DNA from 3 places in the Pantoea sp. E2023-21 genome. Region 2 is predicted to be linked to each of the others. Evidence: predicted binding sites of a transcription regulator. Region 2 holds the regulator's gene; each other region holds the start of a gene.
The links. Region 2 encodes LexA, which represses DNA repair genes until DNA is damaged. Its sites were predicted from a motif close to TNCTGTATGTACATACAGNA; they were not measured.
Positions count from the first base shown of each region.

Region 1 (7,370 bases), 1.3 Mb from region 2:
ACTTCACGGGAATAGAATTACAACAGCGTGATAATAAAAGCGAAATTTACGCCACCGGCACCAATAATCATACGCAGAGTCAGCTGTATATTTGCACGCTTTCTACCGAGATCGCTTCACATATACAGTTAAAACAGTTTCGGACGTGGTTGCATAGAATTAATATTGGCAAAGCGAAGCGCCGGTTGGCTCTCATTGCGAAGGATTGACAATATTGTCCCCGCGTGGGGGGACAGAGCGGAATATCAGGCGTCGTCAGGCGTATAGCCCACCACTATTTCCAGTGTCTTGCGCAGCACATCGGCTTCGGCATCACTTTCTGCGGTTTCCAGCGCCATAATCAGGCAGAGAATAATCGATTTATTACTGACGCGTCCTTCGGTGGCCAGCACGTGGCGGATAACCCTATCCAGCACTGCAGATTCATTTCTTAATGTGCTATCTGCATTGCGAAAATGCTCGGCCAGCTCGGTGTCAGGCAGTGCAGCATAGAGGTTGTGATTTTCCGACATAATTTCAGTCCCGTGATTGCGTATATGCTCGAATCTATATGCCTAAACGCGAGCCAATCGGTCAATGTTTACGATTGTTGCCAGACTGTTCATTATTACCAAACAGCTGAAGAACGTTGTCTCTCTGCGGCTGCTCTTCCCGGCGCTTTTTCCCCGCCGAAATACTGTTGCGCACCTCGGTGATAGCGGCAGTGATGGCCGCACGCTGTTCGTCATTCGAGCTCTGTTGCTTCATCAACATCAGCTGATCCATCAGCGCCTGGGTATTGACGGGCCCCGTTCGCTGCAAGAGCGCCAGCGCCGCTTCGCCAATAATTTCATCGATTATTTTCTGGTGTTCACTTCTATTCATAACGAATTATTCATAACGAATCTCTGATCGCCGCTTCGCCCCGGTGCGGGGCGAAGACAGTGTGGGAGCGTTTTCAGAGTAAAATATTTATACTTGTACAAGTTTGACGTCTGACTGGCTCTCAGCTTTCGCGGTCGAATAATAAGCCAATCAGCTGATGATAATGATGCTCTTCTTCCGCATTAGCAGCCAGTTCCAGTCTGCGCAGCAGCTTGGTGCAGAGCGATTTGCGGTTGAGATTACGGCCTTCACGCAGGATTTCAACCACGATCTGACCCAATGTTTCCTGCTGCGATGGCAGCGACGCTTTGCTGAAGTAGTTGGCAATGGCCTCGACTGAACTCGGCGTGTATCCGTTCTGACGCATAATTGACCCCAATAAATGAAAAAGTTAGATCATTTGACCTAAGTAAAGTTGTACAGGTAGCAAAAAGCTGTACAAGGAGCTTACTCAAGTTGTTAGGTGGGGTTTGTTGCAAAAAGTGCTAATAAGTGTGAATTAGGATAATTGGAAAGCTTTTATTTCCAAATCAATGAGCTCAGCGCCGAAAGTTATCGACGCGTGAGCCCGCTGGGATAGTTAATTGTCGTCGGTGTCTGCCGAGGGCAGTCTGACACTGCCTTCCTGACGACTCAACCCGCGTAACGCTGAATGGACACGATTATCGCTGCCCGCCGGTTGGCGGTGCGTGAGCAACCATTGCTGGGCCTGGGCAATGCGTTGCAGCTGTTCACTGTTTTGCGCTTTTCTCGCCATGCGCGCGAGCTCTGCCAACAGTGATAAGACACTGACTTCCTCGCGGCGCACCAGTAGCGTATAGGCGGCTTCGCCGATAATTTTAGGTTGCGAATCTGACATCTTCTACCTCCTGAGAATATGGGCTTACGCTTGGTTCTCAGTACTTACTATAGATCATCGGCGTAGCGCCTTGTTAACAGAAAGCTCTGGTTATCTTGGGTTTTTGTTACTAACACGTTATGGTAATTGCCGTTCGGTTGCCGTGCTCGCACCGACGATGTGATTAATAACAAGAATTAAGCAAGGAAATCTGGCATGGAGTTTACCATACGCAAAGCCAAGGCAGAGGATGCAGAGCTGCTGCACCTGCTGGGGCGCATGACCTACAATGCGCATTTCAAACATATGTGGGTTTCCGCAGAAGAACTGGATGCCTTTATCGACAAGGAATATGGTCTGGCAGAGCTGAATAGCAGCTTAGCGGCGCCCAATGAAAGCTGGCTGATTGCCGAGACCGACAAGCCCATTGGCTTCGCCAAAGTCACCTGGAACACGCCGGTGCCGGATTCTGGCATGAGCGGCGCGTTGCTGAATAAGCTGTATCTCAATCCGGAAGAAACCGGGAAAAACTATGGTCGATGGATGTTTGAGAGCATCATCAATGAGGCGCGTGACAAACGCGAAGGCTATCTGTGGCTGGAAGTGTTAGGCAATAACGTACGCGCTCGAAAGTTCTATGAAGCCTTTGGTATGCAGCACATCAAAGACATTCCGTTTGTCACCGCCTCGCAGCAAAGCACGATGCAGATCATGGGGATGATGATTTAAGCGCAGCAGCAGGCCGTTTTCTGCAGAATAAATTCTCTTTGCTACCAACTGTTTTGCAGATCATTGCCTGTTCTGGCTTGATCAAACTGCCCAATCGATATTACTGTATACATATACAGTAACGATTTGAGATCGCAGCCATGCAGTTTTTTCAGCCCGCGGAAATCCGCGCCATTTTAGCGTTACCCTTGTTCATCAGCCGCGTGCCCTGCGGCTTTCCGTCGCCCGCTCAGGACTACGTAGAACAACGCCTCGACCTCAACGATTTTTTAGTGGATCACCCCAGCTCTACCTACTTCATCAGAGTCAGCGGTGACTCGATGATCGACATTGGTATCAATGAAGGTGACATGCTGGTGGTGGACAGTTCGCTCAAACCCAAACACGGTGACATTGTGGTGGCGTCGCTTTCGGGTGAGTTCACCGTGAAACAACTGATGTTACAGCCTTACCTGCATCTCAAACCGATGAATGCCGCGCATGCGATTATCGCCATTCCTGACGCCGATGAGTTCGAAGTTTTCGGCATCGTTAAACACGTGATTAAAACCATAGGCCGCTGATGTTTGCCCTGGTGGATGTGAACTCCTTTTACGCCAGCTGTGAAACGGTGTTTCGCCCGGATCTGCGCGGCAAGCCGATTGTGGTGCTGTCGAATAACGACGGCTGCATTATTTCCCTGAGCCGAGAGGCCAAAGCGCTGGGCATCAAAATGGGCGCGCCCTACTTTAAACATCGCGAAGAGCTGATGCGCCATAAGGTGGTGGTGTTTTCGTCCAACTATGCCTTGTACGGTGATATGTCGCGCCGCGTGATGGAAACACTGGCGCTGATATCCACGCGCGTGGATGAATATTCCATCGATGAAGCCTTCGTTGACGTCACCGGCATCAATGCCTGCATGACGTTCGAACAGTTAGGCTGCGATATTCGCGATCGCATTTATCAAGACACTCATCTGCGCGTGGGTGTCGGCATTGCGCCGACCAAAACCCTCGCCAAGCTCGCCAACTGGGCTGCGAAACGCTGGACCAAAGCCGAGAACGTGATGGATCTCTCCTTGCCCCGCCGCCAGCGCGAGTTGATGAAACTCGTTAAGGTCGAAGAGGTGTGGGGCGTGGGCCGTCGCTTATCGCAAAAGCTCAACCTGATGGGGATTACCACCGCGTTGCAATTGGCTGAAACCCCGACTGCGCTCATCCGTAAACACTTTGGCGTGGTGCTGGAGCGCACGGTGCGTGAATTATGTGGCGAGTCTTGTCTGGCGTTTGAGGAGGTGATTCCCAATCGACAAAATATCCTCTGCTCGCGCTCGTTTGGTGACCGCATTACCGAATACCAGGATATGCGCGAAGCCATCGCCAATTACGCCGCACGTGCCGCAGAGAAGTTGCGCAGCGAGCGGCAATATTGCCGTCATATCGGTACGTTTATTCGCACCAGTCCACATGACCCGCATCATCCTTATTACGCCAATGCGGCCAGCCAAACCTTGATTACGCCCACGGCTGACAGTCGCGATATTATTCAGGCCACGCTCAACTGTTTAGATCGCATCTGGGTTCCCGGTAAACGATATATGAAAGGCGGTGTGATGTTGGGTGATTTCTTTAGCGATGGCGTGGCGCAGTTTGATCTGTTTGCTGAGTATCAGCCGCGTCATAATAGTGACCAGCTGATGGCACTGATCGACAAAATGAATGCCCATCAGCGCGGCGCGTTATGGTTTGCCGGACAAGGGATTCAGAAACCCTGGTCGATGAAGCGCGAGATGCTATCCCCGGCCTACACCACCCGGCTGGCGGATCTGCCGGTGGCGAAGTAACCGCTTCACGCTTGAATTACACGCATGCCAATGCGATATTCAGGCCCTGACACAGCCACAGCTTAATAACATCCGGAGAACCTATGGCGAATGAAGAACGCGTAAAAGAGCTGGAAGAAAACGTTAGCCGACTGGAGATTGAAGTCGCTGCCTTGCGCGAGTTAATGATTAAGCAAGTGGCAGTTAATAACATCACCTTCAAGGGGAAATATGACGAGGTGATTATTCAGCTGGCGAAAGAATATGAAGAACGCGGCTTAGAGGACGAAAGCAATAGCCAGATGCATGAAGCGCTGCGTCAATATATCAAGTACCAGCTGCCCGCAGTGGAATAAGCCCATTATTCTCTCTGCTCATCTGACAAAGGCAGCACCGTCACGCCTTTCGCACCATCACGCCCTTCACGCTTTGCCCGGTACAAGGCGTGATCGGCGTACTCCAGCAGTTTCACCGCGCTGAGGCTGGCGGATGTGGCGGTGGTCGCGCAGCCGGCACTGAGCGTGACAAAGCCTTTGGGCGAAGAATCATGCGCAAGCTGCTTTTCCCTCACCGCGTCAACAACCCGCTGGGCAATGATCATCCCCTCATCGAATGAAGTATCAGGCAGGATGAGCGCAAACTCCTCGCCGCCATAGCGCGCGGCCATATCGGTTCGCCGCCCGGCCACGTTAGTTAACACCTCACCGATCACTTTCAAACACTTGTCCCCGGCAATATGGCCGTAAGTGTCGTTGTAGTGCTTAAAGAAATCGATATCCATCATAATCAGCGAAAGCGGTTTACCGCTTACGGCGACATTTGCCAGCGCGTCATGCAGGAAACGATCAAATTCCCGGCGATTTGCCAGACCGGTTAAACCATCAACATGCGCGAGTTTGTTCAGTGCAAGATTGGCGTTGTGCAGTTTGTCGCGCAGGCGGTGCAGCTCCTGCTGATAACGCAACACGCGACGCGCCTGACGCAGCTGGAAGGTGCCGAGTAGCATAATGGTCAGCAGCAGGATGATGCTGAGCAGAATATCCTGCGCCCGACGGTTGACCCATACATGGAAGAGATCGTCGCTGTTGTAACCGGCCGCGACAATAATAGGATAGCGATCGGAACGCGCAAAACCAAAGATACGCGGTTGATCATCAAGCACCGATTTCCATTGCCCGCTACCGCGATCCATTTTGGCCAGCATCTCCTGAAACAGCGGACTGGACGAGAGATTTTTTCCGATGAAACTGTCTGGCATCGGGCGGGCATACAGCACGGTGCTGTCAGCCAGCATTAACACCAGCACATCACGCGCACCAAGCTCGTAATAGCTGTAGAAACGACGGAAGAAGTCAACTCTGATGGTGGCCAGTAACACGCCCTTAAATCCACCGCTGGCATCACTGACGCGCAGGGAAACGGGGATCACTAACTCGCCGGTGCTGCGACTGTTGATCACCGGGCCGATATGCACGCTGTTGCGGCGATTATTGCGCTGAAAAGCAAAGTATTCGCGATCGGAGTTATTGATATTGTTGGGCATGCGTTGCGCAGAGGTCGCAATCCACTTGCCGTCTTCATCGTAGTAGAACAAGCCGTGCAACTGCGGCAAGCGGCGTTGCAGCTCGCGCATGGTATTACTCAGATCAGCGCCCTGAATACGCGTTGCGAGCTGTAGCTGCAGATCACGCTGAACCTGACGCAGCGACAGTTCCGTCTGCAAAAAGGTGTCTTCCGCCTGACGCGACTGTGATAACGCCAGATTCATCGCGGATTCCTGCGTCTGACGCACCGTGCCAAGCCAATCTTCACGCAAGGTCCAGATGCTCATGCTGGCCACCGTGATCAGCAGCAGCATGCCCGACAGCACAATGCTTTTCAGCAAACCCGCATCAGATGTTGTCGTGTTGTCCGTTTTTCTTTTTAACTGCATTTTGTCCTCTGTTTTCCGCACACAACAGAGTTAAGCAGGTAAACAGCGCTTCAGTAGACGATTAAGGTTATTTTTGGCACCATCGATAACTCATATGACCAGTAACGAAATATTACTGTAGTATGGCTCCACCACACTCAGTGGCAGCAACACAGCACGCGTTTACGACGAGATCATTCGGTAGTGGCATCTACCAAGCCCGCTTAGTGCGGGCTTTTTTTATTGCGATGCGGTTCAGCGCGGCAAACAATATGCCGCGCTAAATCGTTAAGCCGCGACGGTCAGCGCTTTTTTGCTGCGCGACCACACGCGATGGGATGCCATCAAGGAGAGGAAATCCGCCATAAAGGTGCCTTCGGCTTTAACGTCTTCCACCAGCCCTTCTTCAGCCTCGTTATCCTGCACGTTGAACTGTGCTTTAAACCGGCGCGCATCACCGCTCAGACCAATGACTTTGAGATGCTTGTATGCTTCCAGCAGGAAATAGCGCGCATCACCGCTCAGCAGCAACGCATCAATATTGCCATCTGGCACAATCACCGCATCAAAGGTCAGAGAAGGAAGACCGGTAAAGGTGGCGTCAACCGGCAGTACCGATCCGTCATCCGCCAGCACTTGTCCCATGTGCGCCGCCAGAATTTTGGCATGCACACCCTGCGCTTTTAGCGCCTGCAGAATCGCCAGCACGTCGGCGGCTTTTACCCCGTCACTCAGCAGTAACGCGACCTGACGGCCTTTAATATCGCCGCTCGGTTGCGCATACAGACTCAGGCTGTCATCTTTCTGCAGGCCGTTCACATCCTTCGGCGGAGCGGTTTTAAGCTGTTCATCACTGAGTTTCAGGCCCAGATTGGTGGCGACGGCCTGCGCCAGTGTGACATCAATTTGTAACAGATGATCGACCACACGTTCGCGAATGTAAGGACGCGCCACCTTACTCAGCTCAAATGAGTAGGCGCCGATAATATGCTGCTGCTCTTCCGCCGTCTGACTTAACCAAAATAGCCGTGGCTGCGAGTAGTATTCGCCAAACGACGGGCTACGCTCACGCACCTTGCTGCCTTCCACCCGCTCCTGGTAGCTCTCAAATCCACCCTCTTTGGCCGCAGGCGGAACTTCGCGTGGCCAGTTGTTATTGATGGAGTTCGGTTCGTAGTTGGCCGGGTTGGTATCGATTTCCGTGCGATGCATGCCCTGGCGCT
Region 1 is NZ_CP195344.1:819,128-826,497, reverse strand. Features, by position in the region: gene ACRQ84_RS03970 (biofilm development regulator YmgB/AriR family protein) at 246-512, opposite strand; gene ACRQ84_RS03965 (hypothetical protein) at 574-864, opposite strand; gene ycgZ (regulatory protein YcgZ) at 986-1,231, opposite strand; gene ACRQ84_RS03955 (hypothetical protein) at 1,445-1,723, opposite strand; gene ACRQ84_RS03950 (GNAT family N-acetyltransferase) at 1,919-2,431, shown strand; gene umuD (translesion error-prone DNA polymerase V autoproteolytic subunit) at 2,572-2,994, shown strand; gene umuC (translesion error-prone DNA polymerase V subunit UmuC) at 2,994-4,256, shown strand; gene ACRQ84_RS03935 (hypothetical protein) at 4,340-4,591, shown strand; gene ACRQ84_RS03930 (sensor domain-containing diguanylate cyclase) at 4,597-6,168, opposite strand; gene katE (catalase HPII) at 6,436-7,370, opposite strand, start outside.
Region 1: umuD (translesion error-prone DNA polymerase V autoproteolytic subunit) is a predicted target of LexA. The motif match lies at 2,533-2,552, and genes of this name have one in related genera.

Region 2 (7,370 bases):
GATGACGTGGCACAACGAGCAGTGCCACGCATTCTCCTCTGCGTTAGACTAGGGCAACTTTTTTTCCGGAGATGTCCTGATGTCGCATGACGCGCTGCGCCAGTTACGCGCACTGCACTGGCTGCCAGCCTCTTCCCCGCAGCTTTCAGCCCCGCTACTTGATTGGTTAATGGAAGAAGATTCCATGACGCGTCGCTTTGAGCAGCATTGCCAGCACGTAACGGTAGAACTCATCCGCGAGGCGTTCATTGGTGCCAATGAGGTAACGGATGAAGCTGAATTCCTGCCCGCTGACCAACGGTTTTGGCTACGCGAAATTGTGCTGTGCGGCGATGGTGAACCCTGGCTGATCGGCCGCACCGTGGTGCCGGAAAGCACCTTGAACGGCCCTGAGCAGATGCTGCAACAGCTCGGCACAAGACCGCTTGGGCGCTATCTGTTTTCTTCATCGACCTTGAGCCGCGATTTTATCGATCCGGGTCAGGTTGGCGATTTGTGGGGACGCCGTTCCCGCCTGCGTTTGTCGGGCAAACCGCTGCTGTTAACTGAACTGTTTTTACCCGCGTCGCCGCTTTATCGCGCGCTGGATCAAGGATAAAACCACTGTGCAAAATACCTTACCCATGACCAAATGGCAGGCATACTGCCGTCTGATGCGTATCGATAAACCGATCGGCACGGTCCTATTGCTGTGGCCTACCTTGTGGGCGCTGTGGCTTTCGGGCATGGCGATTCCGCCGCTGCCGGTGCTGCTGGTATTTGTGCTCGGTGTGATTGTGATGCGTGCTGCGGGTTGCGTGATCAACGATTACGCTGACCGCAAAATCGATGGTCACGTCAAGCGTACCGCATCGCGTCCGCTGGCCAGTGGCCTGGTAACGGAGAAAGAAGCCAAACTGCTGTTTGCCGGCCTCGGCTTGTTGGCGTTTATGCTGGTGTTGACCATGAACACCATGACCATTTTGCTGTCATTTGGCGGACTGGCGCTAGCGTGGGTGTATCCGTTCATGAAGCGCTATACGCATTTGCCGCAAGTGGTGTTGGGCGCAGCATTCGGTTGGGCTATTCCAATGGGGTGGGCGGCAGTTAGTGAGTCCTTACCTTTAGTTTGCTGGTTGGTGTTTCTGGCCAATATTTGCTGGACGGTGGCCTACGACACGCAATATGCGATGGTTGACCGCGATGACGATTTAAAGATTGGCGTGAAGTCGACGGCGATTCTGTTTGGTCGTTACGACAAACTGATTATTGGCTTGCTGCAGCTGGCTACGCTTGGTCTGATGGCGCTAGTGGGCATGATGCTCAATCTGAACGGCGCGTTTTATTGGTCGCTGCTGCTGGCTGCAGGCTTGTTTGTGCATCAGCAGAAGCTGATTGCCCAGCGAGAGCGCGATCCCTGTTTCCAGGCATTCCTGAATAACAACTATGTTGGCATGGTGCTGTTTCTTGGCATTCTGCTCAGCACCGTGCCGTTTGCGGATTTGCTGTAAACAAATAAGGCGCACCGAAGTGCGCCTTATTTGCCTGTCGCCGCGTTAATCGTGGGCGACGGCACTTTCAATTGTCAGACGCACGTCGCTGGTCACTAACTCCGCCAGCATCTGCCACATCATATGGCTACGTTCAGCATCGGCATCGCCTTTATCACTGATGTAGCCTTCATCACGTAGCGTGAGTACCAGCGCAGTGAACACCGCTTTATCAAAGAACTCGGGTGCGTTGATGCCGTGCAGCACAGACAAGCGCTGAGCCAGCGTGCGGCTCTCTTTCTCCAGCGTGCCGCGGTTGATGGCAGGTTTCGCGCTGAGAATGGCGAAGGTAATCGCGAAGCGCTGTAGCGTCTCACGAATACCCGCCGCCAGCAGTTGCAGCGAACGGTGACGTGCCGGCGTCATTTTCAGCATGCCGTCTTGCAGGGTGATCAGCCCCTGACGCGCCATCTCTGTACAGAGTGCGTTAAGCAGCGCAGGCAGTTCCGCTTTGTCCCAACGCAGGAACAGCTCACTCTTCAACATCGGGTACACCAGGCTAACCTGGCGCAGTAGTTCTGCTTCGCTGATTTCACGATGCTGCTGCACGATAGCGGCTATCAGCGACGGCATCACCAGCATATGATGGATGTTATTGCGATAGTAGGTCATCAGCACCGCTTGCTCACGCGGCAGAATGATGATGTCGCCAATATTATCTTGCTCGGTCTCGAACTTGTTCATGCCCATGGCGTGGTCAAGCAGCGCTTCCGCACTCATATCGGGCACGGTAGCTTCTGGCGAATACGGCACGTTGCGCAGTAGCTGGGTGTAGCACTCTAATTGCTCAATCAACTGTTCACGGGTCAGTGAACGCTGACGTGATGCCAGCAGCGCGGTAACGCACAGGTTCATGGCGTTGGCCGCTCCAGCTTCGTTGATGCGCACCATCAGCTTCGCCGCAATATCATTTACGGCGGGCGTCATCCAGGCTGGACGTTGTTGTTCGATAGGATCGATCGCATCACGCCACTCTGGCACGTTTTTGTTCAGGTAGTTCATCAAGGGCAGCGGTTCGCCAAAATTGACGTAACCCTGACCGAGGTTACGCAGTTTACGCAAGCCCCGAACCATCTGCAGGAAGCTCTCTTTCTCTTTGGCAGCGCCACGCAGCTCTTTAGCGTAAGTCCCCACCTCCATCACGTGCTCGTAGCCAATGTAAATCGGCACGAAGGTGATCGGACGGCTGCCGCCGCGCAGCATCGCCTGCAGCGTCATTGATAAGGTACCGGTTTTCGGGTCCAGCAAACGGCCGGTACGCGAACGTCCGCCTTCCACGAAGTATTCAACCGAGTAACCACGGCTAAACAGCTCGCCGAGGTACTCACGGAACACGGTGGAATAGAGTTTGTTGCCCTTAAAGGTACGACGAATAAAGAACGCGCCTAAACGCCGGAAAATCGGGCCGGCCGGCCAGAAGTTCAGGTTGATCCCCGCCGCGATATGCGGCGGTACAAGTCCTTGATGATAAAGCACGTAGGAGAGCAGCAGATAATCCATGTGGCTGCGGTGGCACGGCACATAGACAATCTCATGACCATCCTGCGCCAGCTGACGCACGCGCTCACCGCCATGAACGTTGATGCCCTGATACAGGCGGCTCCACAGCCATCCCATCACGCGGTCAGTGACTTTAATGGCTTCATAAGAGAAGTTCGCCGCCACTTCTTCCATCATTTCAATGGCATTCTGCTGGGCTTTCTCATGGGAAATCTTTTTACTGCGCGCTTCATCTTCTACCGCTTTTTCAATCGCTTTGGACTGCAAAAGTTTATTGAAGAGATCCTGACGCGCAGGCAGACGCGGACCGACTGCGGCCAGACGTTGGCGGGCAAAGTGAATACGCGCCACGCGAGCCAGCTTCTGCGCAATCGACTTATCGGTGCCGTGTTCGGTCGCCATTTGGCGCAGCGAAACGGTTTGCGAAAAGCGCACAAAGCTGTCGCGGCCGTGCCACAAAATAGCGAAGAACTTCTGAACACCATTGAGAATACGCAGATGTGGCGTGGACTCACCGGATGTTTCACGTCCCGGCGCGCGACCAAACATCACCGCAACCGGCAGCATTTGCACATCAAGATGCGGGTTGCTGCGGTGCAAATCCAGATAATCGTGGAACAGCTTTACCGATTCGGGATTTGCCACGAAATAGGGAATGACGCGTGGGCCATCGTGAATAAACACGTGACGCGGCAGCAGGGTGCCATCGATCTCCAGCGGAGCCAGCGGATCGGGCAGATCATGTTTCAGGCATTGAGCACGCAGCGTGAGTAGGTCAGCCTTTGAATCATAAGGCAAAACATACATCACAGGACGTGTCGGATCGATCCCGTGCTCAGAGACGGGATCGGTCGGAATGACCTTACTTTTTACCAAAATAGAGAGTGGTAAATTCAATAATTTGTAATAGAGTTTACGCCAACCTGACATAGACAACTTTAAGCCTCTTGTTAGCAAAGCGCGGCAAGCATACCAGAAAGCGCAGCGAAGGTCTGTGGCTCTGCCGCCTCAAACTGCCCTCACATTGACGTCAAAATAGTTCAAGGGTTCCATAGACATGGCAAATAACGTCACCGGTTTAGTAAGAATAGTGAAAGCCGCCGGTTATTCCTGGCAGGGGTTACGCGCCGCATGGCAGCACGAAGCCGCATTTCGGCAGGAAGCCGTTGCCGCGCTGGTGGCTATTCTTGTGGCCTGCTGGCTGGATGTAGATACCATCGCCCGCATCTTAATGATTGGCTCGGTGGTGCTGGTTATCATCGTTGAGATCCTTAATAGCGCTATCGAAGCGGTGGTGGACCGCATTGGTCAAGAGCAACATCCGCTCGCGGGCCGTGCCAAAGACATGGGATCGGCTGCCGTATTACTGACTATCTTACTGGCTCTGTTCGTCTGGATCGCGCTGCTCTGGACGCATTTGAGATAGGGATTCCAGATTCATCAAACCGCTGATTTTTCCCTCTGTTACGGTTTTCATTTCGCCAATACCTGTATATACTCACAGCGACTGTATAAACAACCAGGGGGCGGGATGAAAGCGTTAACTGCACGGCAGCAACAGGTCTATGACCTGATTCGCGACCATATTAACCAGACGGGCATGCCGCCAACGCGTGCGGAAATTGCTGCGCAACTGGGTTTTCGCTCGCCCAATGCTGCTGAAGAGCATCTGAAAGCGCTGGCGCGTAAAGGCGTAATTGAAATTGTTTCCGGCGCATCGCGCGGGATTCGCCTGTTGATGGAAGAAGAACCGAGCGAAGGTCTGCCGCTGATTGGCCGCGTCGCTGCCGGTGAGCCCTTGCTGGCACAGGAACACATCGAAGCCCACTACCAGGTGGATGCTAACCTGTTCAAACCGAGCGCTGATTTTCTGTTGCGCGTGAGCGGTATGTCGATGAAAGACATTGGCATTATGGATGGCGATCTGTTGGCGGTGCATAAAACTCAGGAAGTGCGTAACGGCCAGGTTGTAGTGGCGCGCATTGATGATGAAGTCACCGTGAAACGCTGGAAAAAGCAGGGTGCGATTGTTCATCTTCTGCCAGAAAATACCGATTTTCAGCCGATTGTCGTTGATACCCGTGAGCAGTCGCTAACCGTTGAAGGTTTGGCTGTCGGGATTGTGCGCAACGGCGAGTGGCTCTAATCAGTTTCTGAGCCTCACCCACTGCGGTGGCGTATCATGCGCTAACCGCAGTCTGCTGTTTTACTTCTCTGTGACTCTTTCTGCGGCTCACTCTGGCGCCATTACGCTGATTACCGCAAACAACGGAATGGGCGAATGCAGCTGTTTTCCTCTTCAGATAAAACGCTCTGGCGGCTGGCGCTGCCGATGATCCTTTCAAACATCACCGTCCCGTTATTGGGCGTGGTGGATACTGCCGTTATTGGTCATCTCGATAGCCCTATCTATTTGGGCGGTGTCGCGGTTGGCACGACGGCAACCAGCTTCATCTTTATGCTCCTATTGTTCCTGCGCATGAGCACGACCGGACTCACCGCTCAGGCATTTGGTGCTAATGATAAAACCGCGCTGGCGCGCGCCTTAACGCAACCGCTGCTGATTGCGCTGGTTTTTGGGGTGCTGTTTATGGTGCTGCGGACGCCGGTAAGCAGTTTGGCTGCAGCCTTGATGGGTGGCAGCCCGGAAGTGCAACACCAGGCGAAAATATTCATTGAGATTCGCTGGCTAAGTGCGCCAGCGACCTTAGCCAATCTGGTGATTCTCGGCTGGCTGCTGGGCGTGCAGTATGCACGTGCGCCGATGGTGCTGCTGATCATTGGCAATCTGGTCAACATCCTGCTTGATCTGCTGTTTGTCCTCAAACTGCATTGGGGCGTGGCCGGGGCGGCGGCGGCAACCGCACTGGCAGAATATGTCACGCTGGGCGTGGGGCTGTGGATGGTGGCGCGTGTGCTGAAAATGCGCGGTATCCACTTTACTCTGCTAAAAAGCAGCTGGCGCGGCGATGCGGCACGGCTGTTCCGCCTTAATCGCGACATTATGCTGCGCTCCTTAATGCTGCAAATCTGTTTTGCCTCGCTCACGATTCTTGGTGCGCGTATTGGACCGGATGTGGTAGCGGTCAATGCTGTACTGCTGATGTTCCTCACTTTTACTGCTTACGCGCTGGATGGTTTTGCCTACGCAGTTGAAGCCTGCTCCGGTGAGGCCGTTGGGGCCAAAGATCGCAGTCGATTATTGCTTATCTGGCATGCGGCCTGCCGTCAGGCCTGTTTTGTTGCGGTGATATTTGCGCTGATTTATGCCTTTACGGGTCCGCAGATAGTGGCGATGCTGACTTCACTGGAAGCGCTGCGCGAAATGGCCGATCGCTACCTTATCTGGCAAGTGATTCTGCCGCTGGTTGGTGTTTGGTGCTATCTGCTGGATGGCATGTTTATTGGCGCAACGCGTGGCCGTGAAATGCGTAACAGCATGGTGATAGCGGCAATCGGCTATGGCTTATCACTATTGACGCTGCCGTGGCTGGGCAACCACGGTTTATGGCTGGCGGTGACGGTATTTCTCGCGTTACGTGGGCTCTCGCTGTGGGTAATCTGGCGTGGGCACTGGCAACGTAATAGCTGGTTCAATGCCTGAATAAGCGAAGCGTAAACTACAGATTAATCTGTAATTCTCTGCAAACTACGAAACGGCTACTACAATTACCTTATACGGCGCAAATGAGTAGCGCGTTGTGTGGGTATATCGCCTGATAGGCAGGCAATATATCTATCTCACTCAGGATGAAGTGGAGGATTATTATGAGCAAAGACGAAGCGAGCGGAAACTGGAAGCAGTTCAAAGGTAAAATGAAGGAAAAGTGGGGCAAGCTTACGGATGATGATATGACCGTAATCGAAGGTAAACGCGAGCAGCTTGTCGGTAAAATCCAGGAACGCTACGGGTATGCGAAAGACCAAGCAGAGACCGAAGTGAAAGAATGGGAAACCCACAACAAAGATTACCGCTGGTAGTCGATTTCCCCTATTACGGATGATGCTCCTACCCACCGGTCGTTATGATCGGGTCGGCACATGGAAGTGCCCATTACGCCTTTCTCACCCGTTTTTTACCTTCAACCTGATGGTCGTGTTCGCAACTTTCATGATGCGTACAAGCCGCAACCTCTGCACAATTCTCACACAAGCCATGAGCTTCAATCACCGTATGACGCAGTGAAAATCCCGCCTGATCTGCCAGCGCCGCTATGGTTTTTTCTACGCCATGAGCATGTTTTTCGCTTACCGCCGCGCAACCGTCGCACACCAGCATTACCGAAGTATGTGCCGGCTCATCAAAATGATGGCAAACCACATAACTGTTATTCGACTCAA
Region 2 is NZ_CP195344.1:3,598,371-3,605,740, forward strand. Features, by position in the region: gene ubiC (chorismate lyase) at 80-598, shown strand; gene ubiA (4-hydroxybenzoate octaprenyltransferase) at 606-1,490, shown strand; gene plsB (glycerol-3-phosphate 1-O-acyltransferase PlsB) at 1,536-3,959, opposite strand; gene ACRQ84_RS16865 (diacylglycerol kinase) at 4,087-4,455, shown strand; gene lexA (transcriptional repressor LexA) at 4,561-5,175, shown strand; gene dinF (MATE family efflux transporter DinF) at 5,311-6,633, shown strand; gene ACRQ84_RS16880 (CsbD family protein) at 6,798-7,010, shown strand; gene zur (zinc uptake transcriptional repressor Zur) at 7,084-7,370, opposite strand, start outside.

Region 3 (7,370 bases), 140 kb from region 2:
CAGACTCCTGATAGAGTGGGGATGTGCGCGCCACTCTACGTGAGCAGGCGGCATAAATATGTGACTCAATTCACCATCAATAATGAAACTTACATTATCAGAAAAATATTATGTGATTTACATCACACATTAGCGCTGTGCAATTCTGAATTGCTACAAGCGGTGCTGTGTAAGTGTTGGTGGCAATGTTAATAGAGAAGCTGCACACGTGAAAAAAAATCCCTCTGCACCCTACGTCAGCCTTGCTTTACTTCGCCAGGCTATAGTTACGTGATTGCGCATTTGCTAGCACGGAGAGAACCATGAAAACCGAAGACAATATGGCACAAAAAACGGCACCCGGCGGCTTTGCGCCTGCTGTTCAGCCCACCGCAAGCAGTACCATTATTACCGCCAGCGAGGCGATTCATGCTGGCGAGACTTCAGTTCCGAGCCAGGGCGAAAATCTGCCCGCCTATTATGCCCGTCCAAAAGAGTATCAAGGTACGTTGCCGGTGGTGTTAGTGGTGCAGGAAATTTTTGGGGTGCACGAACATATCCGCGATGTTTGCCGGCGTTTGGCACTGGAAGGTTATCTGGCGATCGCCCCTGAGCTCTATTTCCGCGAAGGCGATCCCAACGATTACCACGACATTCCCACGCTGTTCAAAGAGTTGGTGAGCAAGGTTCCGGATACGCAGGTACTGTCCGATCTTGATCATGTGGCTAACTGGGCGGCAAGTCATGGTGGCGATGCGCGTCGTCTGGCAATTACCGGTTTCTGCTGGGGCGGACGCATTAGCTGGCTGTTTGCCGCGCACAATCCGCAGGTGCGAGCCGCAGTGGCATGGTATGGCCGCTTAGACGGTGAGAAAACACTGAAGCAGCAGAAGCACCCGATTGATGTTGCGGTGGATCTGAATGCGCCGGTGCTGGGTCTTTACGGTGGGCAGGATGAGAGCATTCCACTGGAAAGCATCGATAAGATGCGTCAGGCGCTGCACGCCGCCAACGCCAAAGCGGAGATCGTGGTGTATCCGGATGCGGGACATGCTTTCAACGCGGATTATCGTGCAAGTTATCACGCCGATTCCGCCAAAGATGGCTGGCAACGCATGCTGGCGTGGTTCGCGCAATCTGGTGTAGCACCGAACGCGTAATAAAAAGGGGCGCATAGGCGCCCCAATCTCATGGGCGGCGACTAAGCCGTTTCACCCCGCAGGTTCTGCGCTGCTTTTACCATGTTTGCCAATGCCTGACGGGTTTCCGTCCAGCCACGGGTTTTCAGGCCACAATCCGGGTTAACCCACAGACGCTCCTCCGGAATGCTCTGCGCCGCTTTACGCAGCAACTCTTCCATCCACTCCACGCTCGGCACGTTCGGTGAGTGAATGTCATACACGCCCGGACCAATTTCATTGGGGTAATCGAACGCCTTAAAGGTATCCAGCAGATCCATATCGGAACGTGACGTTTCGATGGTGATGACGTCCGCATCCAGTGCGGCAATCGAATCCATGATGTCGTTGAACTCGCAGTAACACATGTGGGTGTGAATTTGCGTGTCATCCTGCGCCACTGCGGCATTGAGACGGAACGCATCCACCGCCCAGGTCAAATACGCGGCCCAATCGGACTGATGCAGTGGCAGGCCTTCACGCAGTGCCGGCTCATCAATCTGAATGATGCCGATACCGGCTTTTTCCAGATCCTCCACTTCGTCACGCAGCGCCAGCGCAATCTGTTTGGCAATGGTTTCACGGCTCACATCTTCACGCGGGAACGACCAGCAGAGAATGGTCACCGGACCGGTCAGCATGCCTTTAACCGGTTTATCGGTCAGCGACTGCGCATACTTCGCCCACTCAACGGTGATCGCCCGTGGACGGCTTACGTCGCCAATGATAACCGGCGGTTTGACGCAGCGTGAACCATAGCTCTGCACCCAGCCGTTTTGGGTGAACACGAAGCCGTCGAGGTTTTCGCCGAAGTATTCAACCATGTCGTTACGTTCTGCTTCTCCGTGCACTAACACGTCGAGTCCTAAACGTTCCTGCTCAATAATCGCCTGTTTGATGTGTTCAGCGATGCCGGTGCGGTAATTACCGCCATCGATGTTGCCTTTTTTGAAGTCGAGCCGCAGCCCACGAATTTCAGTGGTCTGCGGGAATGAACCGATGGTGGTGGTCGGCCATGCGGGCAGGTTGAAGCGCTGACGCTGCGCTTTCGCACGCTCGGTGTAGCTGCTGGCGCGTTCAGTGTCTTTGGTCTGGATTTTCGCCAGACGCTCGCCGACTGCAGCATTGTGAACGCGTGTTGAGTGGGCGCGCGCACGAATCGGCGCACTCCACGCAACCAGCGAAGCCGCATCATTGTTGTTCAGCGCGTTGCTCAGCAGCGACAGCTCAGCACACTTCTGCAGGGCAAAGGCGAACCAGCTTTTCACTTCTTCATCAAGGCGGGTTTCCACGCTGAGATCGATTGGGCTATGAAGGAGTGAGCAAGAGGAGCCGATCCACAGCTGTTTGCGCTGGCTGAGCAGCGGCTGCAAACGCTCAAACCAGCTGCTGAGATCCGCACGCCAGACGTTACGGCCGTTGATCACCCCAACAGACAGCAGCCAATCCGCGGGAATCTGCTGGTTCAACTGTTGGATGTCGTCTTTGCCGTGAACCAGGTCAACGTGCAGACCTTGCACCGGCAGCGCTTTAATGACGTCAATGTTCTGGCCGATGCTGTCGAAATAGGCGGTGAGCAGCAGGTTAGTTTCGCCCTGCAGCGCGTCGTAAGCCGGTTTGTATGCAGCGCGCCACGCTTGTGGCAGCTCCAGCGCCAGTGCTGGCTCATCGATCTGCACCCATTCGATATCACGTTTTTTCAGTTCGGCCAGCACCTGTTGGTAAACCGGCAGAATGTCTTTGAGCAGTGACAGACGATCGAATGGCTCGCCTTTGACTTTACCCAGCCACAGATAGGTGAGCGGGCCGAGAAGCACCGGTTTAACCTTGTGGCCGAGCGCCAGCGCTTCGTCAACTTCATCCAGCAATTGGGGCCAGGTCAGTTTGAACTGCTGCCCTTGAGTGAATTCCGGCACCATGTAGTGATAGTTGGTGTTAAACCATTTGGTCATTTCCGCCGCCGCCGCAGGTTCCCCGCTTGGTGCGCGGCCACGGCCGAGGCGGAATAGCGTATCGAGATCGACGGATCCATCTTTGTTCTGATGGCGTGCGGGCACGTTACCCAGCAGCAGGCTGGTGGTGAGAACGTGATCGTACCAGGCGAAATCGCCAACCGGCAGCAGATCGATGCCCGCCTCTTTCTGCTGTTGCCAGTGACGGGCACGCAACTCGCGCCCCACCGCCAGCAGCGCTTCCTGTGAGCTGTTACCTGCCCAATAGCTTTCCTGTGCTTTCTTCAGTTCACGACGCAGACCGACGCGAGGGAAACCGAGTGTATGGTTCAGAATGGTCATTTTCTGTTCTCCAGATATTCTTGAGGTACAACCGATTTACGTTCATCCAGCGAGTCACGATTCCCTTCGCTGAGCAATGTGGCTGGACAAACGTAAAGTGGCCGCGACGTTTGTCCGGGATGTTTAGCCGTCCAGATGTTTACACCGCCATAATCTGCGGGTACTGTATGTTCCTCAAGCGCAATTTGTTCAATCTCGATGTGAAGGATTCTCATGATCGAACTCAAACACCTGCGGACGCTGCAGGCGTTACGGAATACCGGCTCATTAGCCGCCGCCGCCTCACAGCTTCATCAGACGCAATCCGCGTTGTCCCACCAGTTCAGCGATCTGGAACAGCGGCTGGGCTTTCGTCTGTTTGTGCGTAAAAGCCAGCCGCTGCGTTTTACGCCGCAGGGAGAGATTTTATTGCAGCTGGCTGAGCAGGTTTTGCCACAGATTCAGCAGGCTTTGCAGGCGTGCCATGAGCCGCATCAGACCACCTTGCGTATCGCTATTGAGTGTCATAGCTGCATTCAATGGCTCACGCCCGCGCTGAATAATTTCCGCCAGAGCTGGCCGCAGGTGGTGATGGATTTCAAATCCGGCGTGACCTTTGATCCGCAGCCCGCGTTGCAGCAGGGCGAGTTGGATGTGGTGTTGACCTCCGATATATTGCCGCGCAGCGGGTTGTTCTATTCACCGATGTTCGATTTTGAAGTGCGTTTGGTGATGGCGCCGGATCATCCTTTGGCGCAGCTTGAACATATTGCCCCAGAAGATATGGCCGATGAGGTGCTGATGATCTATCCGGTGCAGCGTCAGCGTTTAGATGTGTGGCGCCATTTCCTGCAACCTGCGGGCGTGAGTCCGGCCTTGAAGAGCGTGGATAACACGTTGTTGCTGATTCAAATGGTGTCGGCGCGCATGGGCATCGCCGCGCTGCCGCATTGGGTGGTAGAGAATTTTGAGCAGCAGGGTTTGGTGGTGACGAAGACGTTGGGCGATGGCTTGTGGAGCCGCTTGTATGCCGCCGTACGCGAAGGCGAGCAACGTCAGCCGGTGATGGAAGCCTTTGTGCGGTTTGCCCGTCAGCATGCCTGTGAACATTTGCCTTTCGTGCGCGATGCCGCGCGTCCGGGCTCACTGCAAACCACCTCATCCTGATGATGTTGGGCGACGAAGGTCGCCCACGCTGTTATCCCTGCCCCGCCTGCTCTATAATGCGCCGCCTCAACCCGCGACCAAGAGAGTTTCACCATGATGAGTAACGATGTTCTGCGCAGCGTGCGCTATATGCTTGATTTGAGCGATAGCAAAGTGGTGGAGATTTTTGCCTTGGCGGGCAGTGAAGTGCCGCTGGAAGATGTGCAGGCGTGGATGAAGAAGGATGACGATGCCGCGTTTCGCAAGCTGCCGGATGTGTTGATGGGTTATTTCCTTAACGGTCTGATTTTTTACCGTCGCGGTAAGAGTGAAGATGCGCCCGCGCCTTCGATTGAGCGTCGCATGAATAACAATATTTTCATGAAGAAATTGCGTATCGCCTTTGCGCTGAAGACCACCGACATTCCGGATGTGTTGCTGAAAGCGAACTTTAAGATTTCGCAGGCTGAGGTGGGTGCGATTTTCCGCAACCCGGAACACAAGAACTTCCGCGAGTGCGGCGACCAGATTCTGCGTAATTTCCTGAAAGGTTTGACGATGATCCATCGTCCGGGGCCGGTTAAGAAGACTTAATCGCTTCTTTATTCGCGCCAGGTCAGGGATAGCGCGGCAGATCGCAAAGGGAAACCACTTCCTTGTGGATCAGCCTCGCCATCCATGGCTCGGATGCTTTGCTCCTCTGCCGCGCTATCCCTTCCCTATTGGCTTTATGCGATGCTTTTCTTACCTAGCACCCAGCGTTTATGCACATAAAGTGATGCGAAGATTACGGCGGCACCGGCGATAAAACTCGGCCAGTGCGGTTTTTCCTGCCAGATCGCCAGGTTCACCAGTAAGCCCGCCGGCACATGCATATTGTTCATAATCCCCAAGGTGCCGGCATCCACCTGCGTAGCGCCGTAGTTCCACATGAAGTAGCCCAAACCTGAAGCTGCCACGCCCAGCCACACCAAAATGCCCCACTGCAGCGATGTCGTTGGCAGTTTATTGGGATTGCCCCACAGGCTCCAGGCAATCACCGCGATGATCACCGCGCCCAGATAGAACCACGAAAACGCGGTGTGCTGTGGCATGGGACGGGTTTCCTGCAGGCGTTTGTAACCCACCATGCCGATGGCGAAGCAGATATTGGCCGCCTGCACCAGCAACAAGCCGAACCAGAAATGGTCGCTGACTTTGTCATAACGAATAATCGCCGCACCGATGACCGCCAGCAATGCACTGAAGGCATAGCCAATGCGCAGTGGACGTCGGCTCAGCAAATCGTAGATCAGCGTGACATACAGCGGCGTCATCACGGTAAACAGCAGGAACTCGGTCACGCTCAGGTACAGATAGGCTTCAAAGCTCAGCAAATACATGATGCCAAGCTGCAGCATGCCCACCAGCATATACAGCAAAAGGGTTGAAGCACGATAACCGCGCCAGCGCAGAAACGGTAAGAAGACGATGGCGGCGAGCGCCAGACGCATTAATACGGAGAACCAGGAATCCACCTGACCTGCAAGGTATTCCCCGATTAAACTGAAGGAAAAGGCCCACAGAATGGTGGTAACGATCAGTAACGGCACGGTAACGATCTCAAAATAAACAGTGCGGCTAGTGTAAACAAACTGTCGCAATCGGGCTGAACTATCTGATTTACAACTGTACGAAATTACGCCAAATAATTCTCATCGCCTCCCTTTCAGCTCGGCTAAAAATGCGCGAAATCCAACATTCCCTGGTTTTTATCGCACTTCATTGTCATAAAACTGTAACAGTTGTGTCACATGTCACAGTAACAGAACGTGACCATCACTATCCTTTGCGCGAAATGGAAACATCGCTTTTCCGTTTAAACATTCGCCGTATTTGCCCCAACCTGCTGGGAATTTATAACAATATCGCGCCCTGGAGGGCCAACTCATGTTGAGTATCTTCAAACCTGCACCGCATCGGCCCCAGGTGGCAGATGATCGTGTTGATCCACTGTATCGTCGCCTGCGCTGGCAAATTTTCCTGGGAATATTTTTCGGCTATGCCGCCTACTATTTAGTGCGTAAGAACTTTGCGCTGGCGATGCCTTATCTGGTTGAACAAGGTTTCTCGCGCGGCGATCTCGGGTTTGCGCTGTCGGGAATTTCCATCGCTTACGGCTTCTCAAAATTCATTATGGGTTCGGTATCAGACCGCTCGAATCCGCGCGTGTTTTTACCTGCCGGGTTGATCCTGGCTGCGGCGGTGATGTTGTTTATGGGCTTCGTGCCATGGGCGACATCGAGCATCATGGTGATGTTCGTGCTGCTGTTCCTGTGCGGCTGGTTCCAGGGCATGGGCTGGCCGCCGTGTGGGCGTACCATGGTGCATTGGTGGTCGCAGAAAGAGCGCGGCGGCATTGTATCAGTGTGGAACTGCGCGCATAACGTCGGCGGCGGCATTCCACCGCTGCTGTTCCTGCTCGGTATGGCGTGGTTTAACGACTGGAAAGCCGCACTGTATATGCCAGCGTTTGGTGCCATTCTCATCGCGATTATCGCTTTCGCTCTGATGCGCGATACGCCACAGTCCTGCGGTTTACCGCCGATTGAAGCGTGGAAGAATGATTACCCGCCGGATTACAACGAAGATCACGAGCAGGAGCTGACGGCGAAACAGATTTTCATGCAGTACATTCTGCCCAACAAACTGCTGTGGTACATCGCACTGGCGAACGTGTTTGTTTACCTGCTGCGTTACGGCATTCTCGATTGGTCGCCGACCTACCTGAAAGAGGTGAAGCATTTCACGCTGG
Region 3 is NZ_CP195344.1:3,456,526-3,463,895, reverse strand. Features, by position in the region: gene ACRQ84_RS16255 (dienelactone hydrolase family protein) at 303-1,139, shown strand; gene metE (5-methyltetrahydropteroyltriglutamate--homocysteine S-methyltransferase) at 1,181-3,451, opposite strand; gene metR (HTH-type transcriptional regulator MetR) at 3,665-4,597, shown strand; gene ACRQ84_RS16240 (YehS family protein) at 4,691-5,170, shown strand; gene ACRQ84_RS16235 (carboxylate/amino acid/amine transporter) at 5,305-6,168, opposite strand; gene glpT (glycerol-3-phosphate transporter) at 6,506-7,370, shown strand, end outside.
Region 3: metR (HTH-type transcriptional regulator MetR) is a predicted target of LexA. The motif match lies at 3,613-3,632, and genes of this name have one in related genera.